DNA from 2 places in the Pseudocitrobacter sp. CD920760 genome. Region 2 is predicted to be linked to the other one. Evidence: predicted binding sites of a transcription regulator. Region 2 holds the regulator's gene; the other holds the start of a gene.
The links. The regulator sigma-54, encoded in region 2, starts transcription at its own class of promoters, with help from an activator protein. The targets are predictions, from matches to a motif close to GTTGGCACANNTTTCGCTNT.

Region 1 (4,212 bases), 520 kb from region 2:
ATCAGTGACGCCAGAATGCAGGCGGAGTTATCCACCACTGTCACCGCTTTACCAGCGCGACTGAAGTCCATCGCCAGCTCGCTGCCAATCAGCCCGCCGCCGATAATCAGTACACGCTGCGCATCACGCAGGATACTCTGCGCGGCCCCGAATTCCTGCTGGCTGTTGAGGGTCAGCATCAGCTCTTTTCCGGGAACCGGCGGTACGATGGTTGATGCGCCTGTCGCCAGCACCAGTTTGTCGTAGCGCCACTCTCTGTCCTGACTTTTCACCACTTTGGCCCGTGCGTCGATGTCGCTTACCCAAGTTTGTGGAAAGAGATTCAGATTGTACTGCTCGGCAAACTCGCCCGCGGTTTGCAGCGTCAGGTCGGCGGCGGTTTGCCCCCGGCTGACGACGTGGCTGAGGTCTGGCTTGTTGTACTCATCAATACTGTCGGCGGCGATCAAGGTCAGCGGCACGGCAGCATCCTGTTTGCGAATATTTTTCACCAGTTGGCGGGCCGCGAAGCCCGACCCGATGATCACGATGCCATTATTCATTTTGCCTCCGTGGCCAGCACATCGAAGACATCTTTACCCAGTGAGCATTCCGGGCACAGGAAGTTGTCTGGCACGTCGCTCCACGGCGTGCCCGGCTGGACATCCTGGTTCGGCTCGCCTTTTGCCGGATCGTAAATCCACTGGCAGACGCTGCACTGCATGCTTGGGCCGAGGTCAGCGGCTGCCGCTGCGGCACAGGCGCATTCTTCCTGCGCGGTTGTGACTTTGGCACTCACCTCCGGCAGCGGCGCAAGCGCCCACTGGCGGGCGATTTCCCGACCGTGTTCGCGGCACACTTCCAGCGCGTCAAAGTCCGGGCGCCATTTGGCTTTCAGGCTCAGTGACATTTCAAAGCCCGCATCCTGCAAGCGGGTAGAGAGACGGTCAACCGCGCCGCCGCTCCAGCCATGTGAACCGAATGCGCTGGCGCGTTTGTTACGGAAACGCAGACCTGTCATCTCTTCGACCAGACCGGCAATTTTCGGCATCATCACGTTGTTCATGGTTGAAGTACCGACCAGCACACCTTTAGAACGGAAAACATTGGTCAGGATTTCGTTTTTATCGCTGCGGGCAACGTTGAAGATTTTCACCGCCACGCGTGGGTCAACTTCGTTGATGCCCTGAGCAATCGCGTCCGCCATCATGCGGGTGTTGTTCGACATGGTGTCGTAGAAAATAGTGATGCGGTCTTCCTGATAATCGGCCGCCCATTTCAGATACAGTTCAACGATTTGCGTCGGATTGTCACGCCATACCACACCGTGGGAGGTGGCAATCATATCGACCGGCAGGTTGAAGCCGAGGATCTCGGTAATTTTTGGCGTTACCAGGCGGCTAAACGGCGTCAGGATATTGGCGTAGTAGCGCTGGCACTGTTCAAACAGTTCGGTCTGATCCACTTCGTCGTTGAACAGACGTTCGTCGCAGTAGTGCTGGCCAAAGGCATCGTTACTGAACAGAACCGCGTCGCCAGTCATGTAAGTCATCATGCTGTCCGGCCAGTGCAGCATCGGGGTTTCAACGAAGATCAATTGTTTGCCGTTACCGATATCCAGGCTGTCACCGGTTTTCACCGTATGGAAATTCCATTCCGGATGGTGGTGGTGACCGTTGATGGAATCAATGGCGTTGGTGGTGCAGTAAATCGGGGTGTTCGGAATGTAAGACATCAGCTCGGTCAGCGCACCGGCGTGGTCTTCTTCCGCGTGGTTGATAATGATGTAGTCGATGTCGTTCAGGTCGATTTCGCTGCGCAGGTTCTGCACGAATTCGCGGCTGAATTTGTGGTCAACGGTGTCGATCAGGACATTTTTACCTTCACGGATCAGATAGCTGTTGTAGCTGCTACCGCGCAGCGTTTTATATTCGGTACCGTGAAAATCACGCACTTCCCAGTCACGTTGGCCAACCCAATGAATGTTATTTTTAACCAGAATAGACATAGCAACCTCAATCAAATGCAGTGTTTTTAAAAAAGATGTTTTGCTTATTGCAGGTTGCGTGCCAACTTTTTAACTTGTTGTTTTATATATTTTTAATATTTTATCGTGCATTTTTATTGTCAAAATGACTGTTATTGGTATGGTCGATATGACAATATGCATTGTCAAAAAGACAATGAGGTCATCATGAGTTTCTCGGTCGATGTACTGGCGAATATCGCCATCGAGCTACAAAGTGGGGTTGGGCATCAGGATCGCTTTCAGCGTTTAATCACCACGCTGCGTCAGATACTGGAATGCGACGCCTCGGCGCTGCTTCGCTACGATGCGCGGCAATTTATCCCGCTGGCAATCGACGGGCTGGCGCAGGATGTGCTGGGTCGTCGCTTTACTCTGGAAGGGCATCCGCGTCTGGAAGCCATCGCCCGCGCCGGAGATGTCGTCCGCTTCCCCGCAGACAGCGATTTACCCGACCCCTATGATGGATTAATTCCCGGTCAGGAGAGCCTGAAAGTGCATGCCTGTGTCGGGCTGCCGCTGTTTGCCGGGCAGAATCTGATTGGCGCGCTGACGCTCGATGCGATGGAGCCGGCACAGTTTGATGTCTTCAGCGATGAAGAGCTGCGACTGATATCTGCATTGGCCGCCGGGGCACTCAGCAACGCGCTGCTGATTGAACAGCTGGAAAGTCAGAATATGCTGCCGGGAACGCCTGCCGCCTTTGAGCCGGTTGCCAATACCGATATGATTGGCCTGTCGCCGAATATGATGCAGCTGAAAAAAGAGATAGAAATCGTCGCGGCGTCCGCTCTCAATGTGTTGATTAGTGGCGAAACGGGTACCGGGAAGGAGCTGGTGGCGAAATCGATTCATGAAGGATCGCCGCGTGCGGCTAACCCGCTGGTCTATCTCAACTGTGCGGCGCTACCGGAAAGCGTGGCGGAAAGTGAGCTCTTTGGCCATGTAAAGGGCGCGTTTACCGGGGCAATCAGCAACCGTAGCGGTAAGTTTGAAATGGCCGATAACGGTACGCTATTCCTCGATGAAATTGGCGAACTGTCTCTGGCGTTGCAGGCCAAATTGCTGCGCGTATTGCAGTATGGCGATATTCAGCGCGTCGGCGATGACCGTAGCCTGCGCGTCGATGTGCGCGTTCTGGCGGCCACCAACCGCGACCTACGCGAAGAGGTGCTGGCCGGGCGTTTTCGTGCCGATCTGTTCCATCGTCTGAGCGTCTTCCCGCTCTCCGTTCCACCGCTGCGTGAACGTGGTGATGATGTGGTGCTGCTGGCGGGCTATTTCTGCGAACAGTGTCGGTTGCGTCTCGGGTTGTCCCGCGTGATTCTAAGCTCCGGGGCGCGGGCGCATTTGCTGAGTTATGGCTGGCCGGGCAACGTGCGAGAGCTGGAACATGCCGTGCATCGCGCGGTGGTGCTGGCGCGCGCAACGCGCAACGGTGGCGAAGTGATTCTGGAAGCTCAGCATTTCACGTTTGAAGAAAGCACGGTTGCGCCAGTCCTTGAAAGTGAAGCGCCAGCGTTACCCGTGTGTCACAACCTGCGTGACGCGACCGAGCACTTCCAGCGTGAAATGATTCGTCAGGCGCTGTCGCAAAACAACAATAACTGGGCCGCCAGCGCGCGGGCGCTGGAGACAGACGTCGCCAACCTGCATCGGCTGGCGAAACGTCTGGGAATGAAGGATTAAAGAATTCCGGCCTGATAGAAGTTTTGCAGGTTGATCGCGCCGACCAACTGGCCGTTGTCATCCACCACCGGCGCGGCGCTGATTTTTTTCTTCATCAGTTGTTCTTTAGCATCAATGGCGCGACTCTGCGCATTCAGCGTCGTACCGTTCACCGTCATCGCCAGGCTCACGTTATCCGCCAGCGCGCCGCCGCCAACCAGCCAGCGGCGCAGGTCGCCGTCGGTAAACACGCCTTTCACCTGCAACTGCTCATCGCATACGGCAACCAGGCCCAGCCCGGTGCGGCTCAGTTCGAGCATCGCGTCCATAATACTGGCGTGAATGCTCACCTGCGGCACCTCGGCATCGCGGCGCATCAGATGATGCACTTTATTCAGTAAGCGCGCGCCCAGCGCGCCAGCCGGATGCGAACGGGCAAAATCTTCCTCATTGAAACCCCGCGCCTGCATCACGGCCATCGCCAGCGCATCGCCCATCATCAGCGTATTCACGGTGCTGGAAGTGGGGGCCAGACGCAT
Region 2 (4,212 bases):
GCCGACAAGGTGGTGGTGACCCGTCCTGGCGGCGAAAAAGGCAAAGAAGTGATCGACGGCTACGGTAACCCGGCGACCTTCTACCAGATGCAGGACAACGGCAAGCCGGTGAAAGGCCACGCCGCCAAAATGCACTATGAACTGCAAAGTGATTTCGTGGTGCTGACCGGTAACGCGTATCTGGAACAGGTCGACAGCAACATCAAGGGCGACAAAATTACTTACCTGGTTAAAGAACAGAAAATGCAGGCGTTTAGCGAAAAAGGTAAACGCGTAACGACCGTTCTGGTTCCGTCCCAGTTGCAGGACAAAAACAAAGACCAGGCTCCGGCACAGAAGAAGAGTAACTAATTCGTTATGGCGACATTAACTGCAAAGAACCTGGCTAAAGCCTACAAAGGCCGCCGCGTGGTAGAGGATGTCAGTCTGACCGTCAACTCCGGTGAGATTGTGGGTCTGCTTGGGCCGAACGGCGCGGGTAAAACCACCACCTTCTACATGGTGGTCGGTATCGTGCCGCGCGATGCGGGCAATATCATTATTGATGACGAAGATATCAGCCTGCTGCCGCTGCACGCCCGTGCGCGTCGTGGGATTGGCTATCTGCCGCAGGAAGCGTCCATTTTCCGTCGTCTGAGCGTGTATGACAACCTGATGGCGGTGCTGCAAATTCGCGACGATCTCACCAGCGAACAGCGCGAAGACCGCTGTAATGAGCTGATGGAAGAGTTCCACATCGAACACCTGCGCGACAACATGGGTCAATCGCTCTCCGGGGGCGAACGCCGCCGCGTAGAGATCGCCCGCGCGCTGGCCGCAAATCCGAAATTTATCCTGCTGGATGAACCGTTTGCGGGCGTTGACCCGATCTCCGTTATCGATATCAAACACATCATTGAGCACCTGCGCGACAGCGGTCTCGGCGTGTTAATCACTGACCACAACGTCCGCGAAACGCTGGCGGTGTGTGAGCGTGCGTATATCGTCAGCCAGGGGCAGCTTATCGCCCACGGCACCCCGACAGAGATCTTACAAGACGAACATGTTAAACGTGTGTATCTTGGGGAAGACTTCAGACTCTGATAGGGTAGAAGCATGAGAGAGGTTAGCCGGAGATTATCGCACTGAACATGAAGCAAGGTTTGCAATTAAGGCTCAGCCAACAGCTCGCCATGACGCCACAGCTGCAACAGGCTATTCGCTTGTTACAGCTGTCGACGCTGGAACTGCAGCAGGAACTTCAGCAAGCGCTGGAGAGTAATCCCCTGCTTGAGCAAACCGATATTCATGAAGAAATCGATGCCAAAGAGACGCCGGATAACGAAACGTTAGACAGCGCCGACGCGCTCGAACAGAAAGATATGCCGGAAGAGCTGCCGCTCGATGCCAGCTGGGATGAAATCTACACCGCCGGAACGCCCTCAGGCACTGGCGCAGATTACCAGGACGACGAACTGCCGGTCTATCAGGGCGAAACCACCCAGTCCCTCCAGGATTACCTGATGTGGCAGGTGGAACTCACGCCGTTTACCGATACAGACCGGGCGATAGCCACCTCCATCGTCGACGCCGTTGACGATACCGGTTATCTGACCGTCCCGCTGGAAGATATCCGCGAGAGCATGGGCGATGACGAAATCGGTCTGGATGAAGTCGAAGCGGTGCTTAAGCGGATCCAGCGATTTGACCCGGTGGGCGTCGCCGCCCGCGATCTCCGCGATTGCCTGCTTATTCAGCTCTCTCAGTTTGCCAAAGAAACCCCCCGCCTCGCCGAAGCCCGTCTGATCATCAGCGACCATCTCGATCTGCTTGCCAACCACGATTTCCGATCGTTAATGCGCGTCACGCGTCTGAAAGAAGACGTGTTGAAAGAAGCGGTGGATCTGATTCAGTCACTGGATCCGCGTCCGGGTCAGTCGATCCAGACCGGCGAGCCGGAGTACGTTATCCCTGATGTGCTGGTACGCAAAGTCAGTGGCCGCTGGGTGGTGGAACTCAACGCCGACAGCATTCCACGTTTGCAAATTAATCAGCACTACGCGGGCATGTGTAACAACGTCCGTAACGACGCCGACAGCCAGTTTATTCGCAGTAATCTGCAGGATGCGAAGTGGCTGATTAAAAGCCTTGAGAGCCGCAACGACACGTTGCTGCGCGTCAGCCGCTGCATCGTTGAGCAGCAGCAGGCGTTTTTTGAGTCCGGCGAAGAGTATATGAAACCGATGGTGCTGGCGGATATCGCCCAGACCGTCGAGATGCACGAGTCCACGATTTCACGCGTGACTACGCAGAAGTATTTGCATAGCCCGCGCGGTATTTTTGAGCTTAAGTATTTCTTCTCAAGCCATGTGAATACTGAGGGTGGCGGTGAAGCCTCATCCACGGCGATTCGCGCGCTGGTGAAGAAATTGATTGCCGCGGAAAATCCCGCGAAACCACTGAGCGACAGTAAGCTGACCTCCATGCTCTCCGATCAGGGTATCATGGTGGCCCGTCGAACCGTTGCGAAGTACCGAGAGTCTTTATCCATTCCGCCGTCTAACCAGCGTAAACAACTGGTGTGACTCAACTGATAAGGAAGACACTATGCAGCTCAACATCACTGGACACAACGTCGAAATCACTGAAGCCCTGCGCGATTTCATCAACACGAAATTCGTGAAGCTGGAACAGTATTTTGAGAGGATCAATCAGGTCTATATTGTGTTAAAAGTGGAGAAATTGACGCACATCTCGGATGCGACCCTGCATGTTAACGGGGGCGAACTTCATGCCAGCGCGGAAGGGCAGGACATGTATGCTGCTATTGATCTGTTGATCGACAAACTGGCGCGGCAGCTTAATAAACATAAAGATAAACTGAAACAACACTAATTGTCCGGGCGGTCGCCCGATGCCGGTAAAGTGTCGGGCGATGCTTAGGTGAAATTATGATAAATAACGATTCGGCTCTACAACTGAGCAATGTGCTTAACCAGGAATGTACCCGCAGTGCTGTTCACTGCCAGAGTAAAAAACGTGCGCTGGAAATCATCAGTGAACTGGCGGCAAAGCAGTTAGGTCTGCCTCCTCAGGTGGTGTTTGAAGCGATTCTCACCCGCGAGAAAATGGGCAGTACCGGCATTGGCAATGGCATCGCCATTCCACACGGTAAGCTGGAAGAAGATACGCTGCGCGCCGTGGGCGTTTTTGTGCAGCTTGAAACGCCGATCGCGTTCGACGCCATCGACAATCAGCCTGTCGACCTGCTGTTTGCTCTGCTGGTGCCTGCGGACCAAACCAAAACGCACTTACATACGCTTTCACTGGTGGCGAAACGTCTGGCGGATAAAACTATCTGCCGCCGCCTGCGCTCAGCGCAGAGTGACGAAGAGCTTTATCAAATCATCACCGAAACGGAAAACAGTGATGAAGCGTAAGGGAAATGAGTTCGTACTGAGGAGAAACGGTACATGGTACTGATGATCGTCAGCGGCCGCTCAGGCTCGGGTAAATCCGTGGCCTTACGGGCGCTGGAAGATATGGGTTTCTACTGTGTGGACAACCTGCCGGTAGTCCTGCTGCCAGAGCTGGCGAAAACGCTGGCCGACCGGGAGATCTCCGCCGCCGTCAGTATCGACGTGCGTAATATGCCGGAGTCGCCGGAAATCTTCGAAAAAGCGATGGAAAATCTGCCGGACGCATTTTCTCCACAACTGCTGTTCCTTGATGCCGATCGCAATACGCTGATCCGTCGTTACAGCGACACGCGCCGTCTGCACCCGCTTTCCAGCAAAAACCTGTCACTGGAGAGCGCCATCGACAAAGAGAGCGACCTGCTGGAGCCGCTGCGCTCACGCGCGGACCTTATCGTCGATACCTCCGAGATGTCGGTACACGAGCTGGCAGAAATGCTGCGTACCCGCCTGCTGGGCAAACGCGAGCGCGAACTGACGATGGTGTTTGAATCCTTCGGCTTCAAGCACGGTATTCCTATCGATGCGGATTACGTCTTCGACGTACGCTTCCTGCCAAACCCGCACTGGGATCCAAAACTGCGCCCAATGACCGGCCTCGATAAACCGGTTGCCGCATTCCTCGACAGGCATACGGAAGTCCATAACTTTATCTACCAGACCCGCAGCTATCTTGAGCTATGGTTACCTATGCTGGAAACCAATAACCGTAGCTATCTGACCGTGGCGATTGGCTGTACCGGCGGTAAGCACCGTT

Region 1: the regulator sigma-54 is predicted to act here: its motif matches at 2,034-2,053, upstream of norV (anaerobic nitric oxide reductase flavorubredoxin).

What each region holds. Positions count from the first base shown of each region.
Region 1 covers NZ_CM173490.1:4,112,166-4,116,377, reverse strand. Annotated here, with positions in the region: gene norW (NADH:flavorubredoxin reductase NorW) at 1-542, opposite strand, end outside; gene norV (anaerobic nitric oxide reductase flavorubredoxin) at 539-1,987, opposite strand; gene norR (nitric oxide reductase transcriptional regulator NorR) at 2,174-3,694, shown strand; gene gutQ (arabinose-5-phosphate isomerase GutQ) at 3,691-4,212, opposite strand, start outside.
Region 2 covers NZ_CM173490.1:4,632,939-4,637,150, forward strand. Annotated here, with positions in the region: gene lptA (lipopolysaccharide ABC transporter substrate-binding protein LptA) at 1-351, shown strand, start outside; gene lptB (LPS export ABC transporter ATP-binding protein) at 358-1,083, shown strand; gene rpoN (RNA polymerase factor sigma-54) at 1,131-2,564, shown strand; gene hpf (ribosome hibernation promoting factor) at 2,587-2,874, shown strand; gene ptsN (PTS IIA-like nitrogen regulatory protein PtsN) at 2,931-3,419, shown strand; gene rapZ (RNase adapter RapZ) at 3,453-4,212, shown strand, end outside.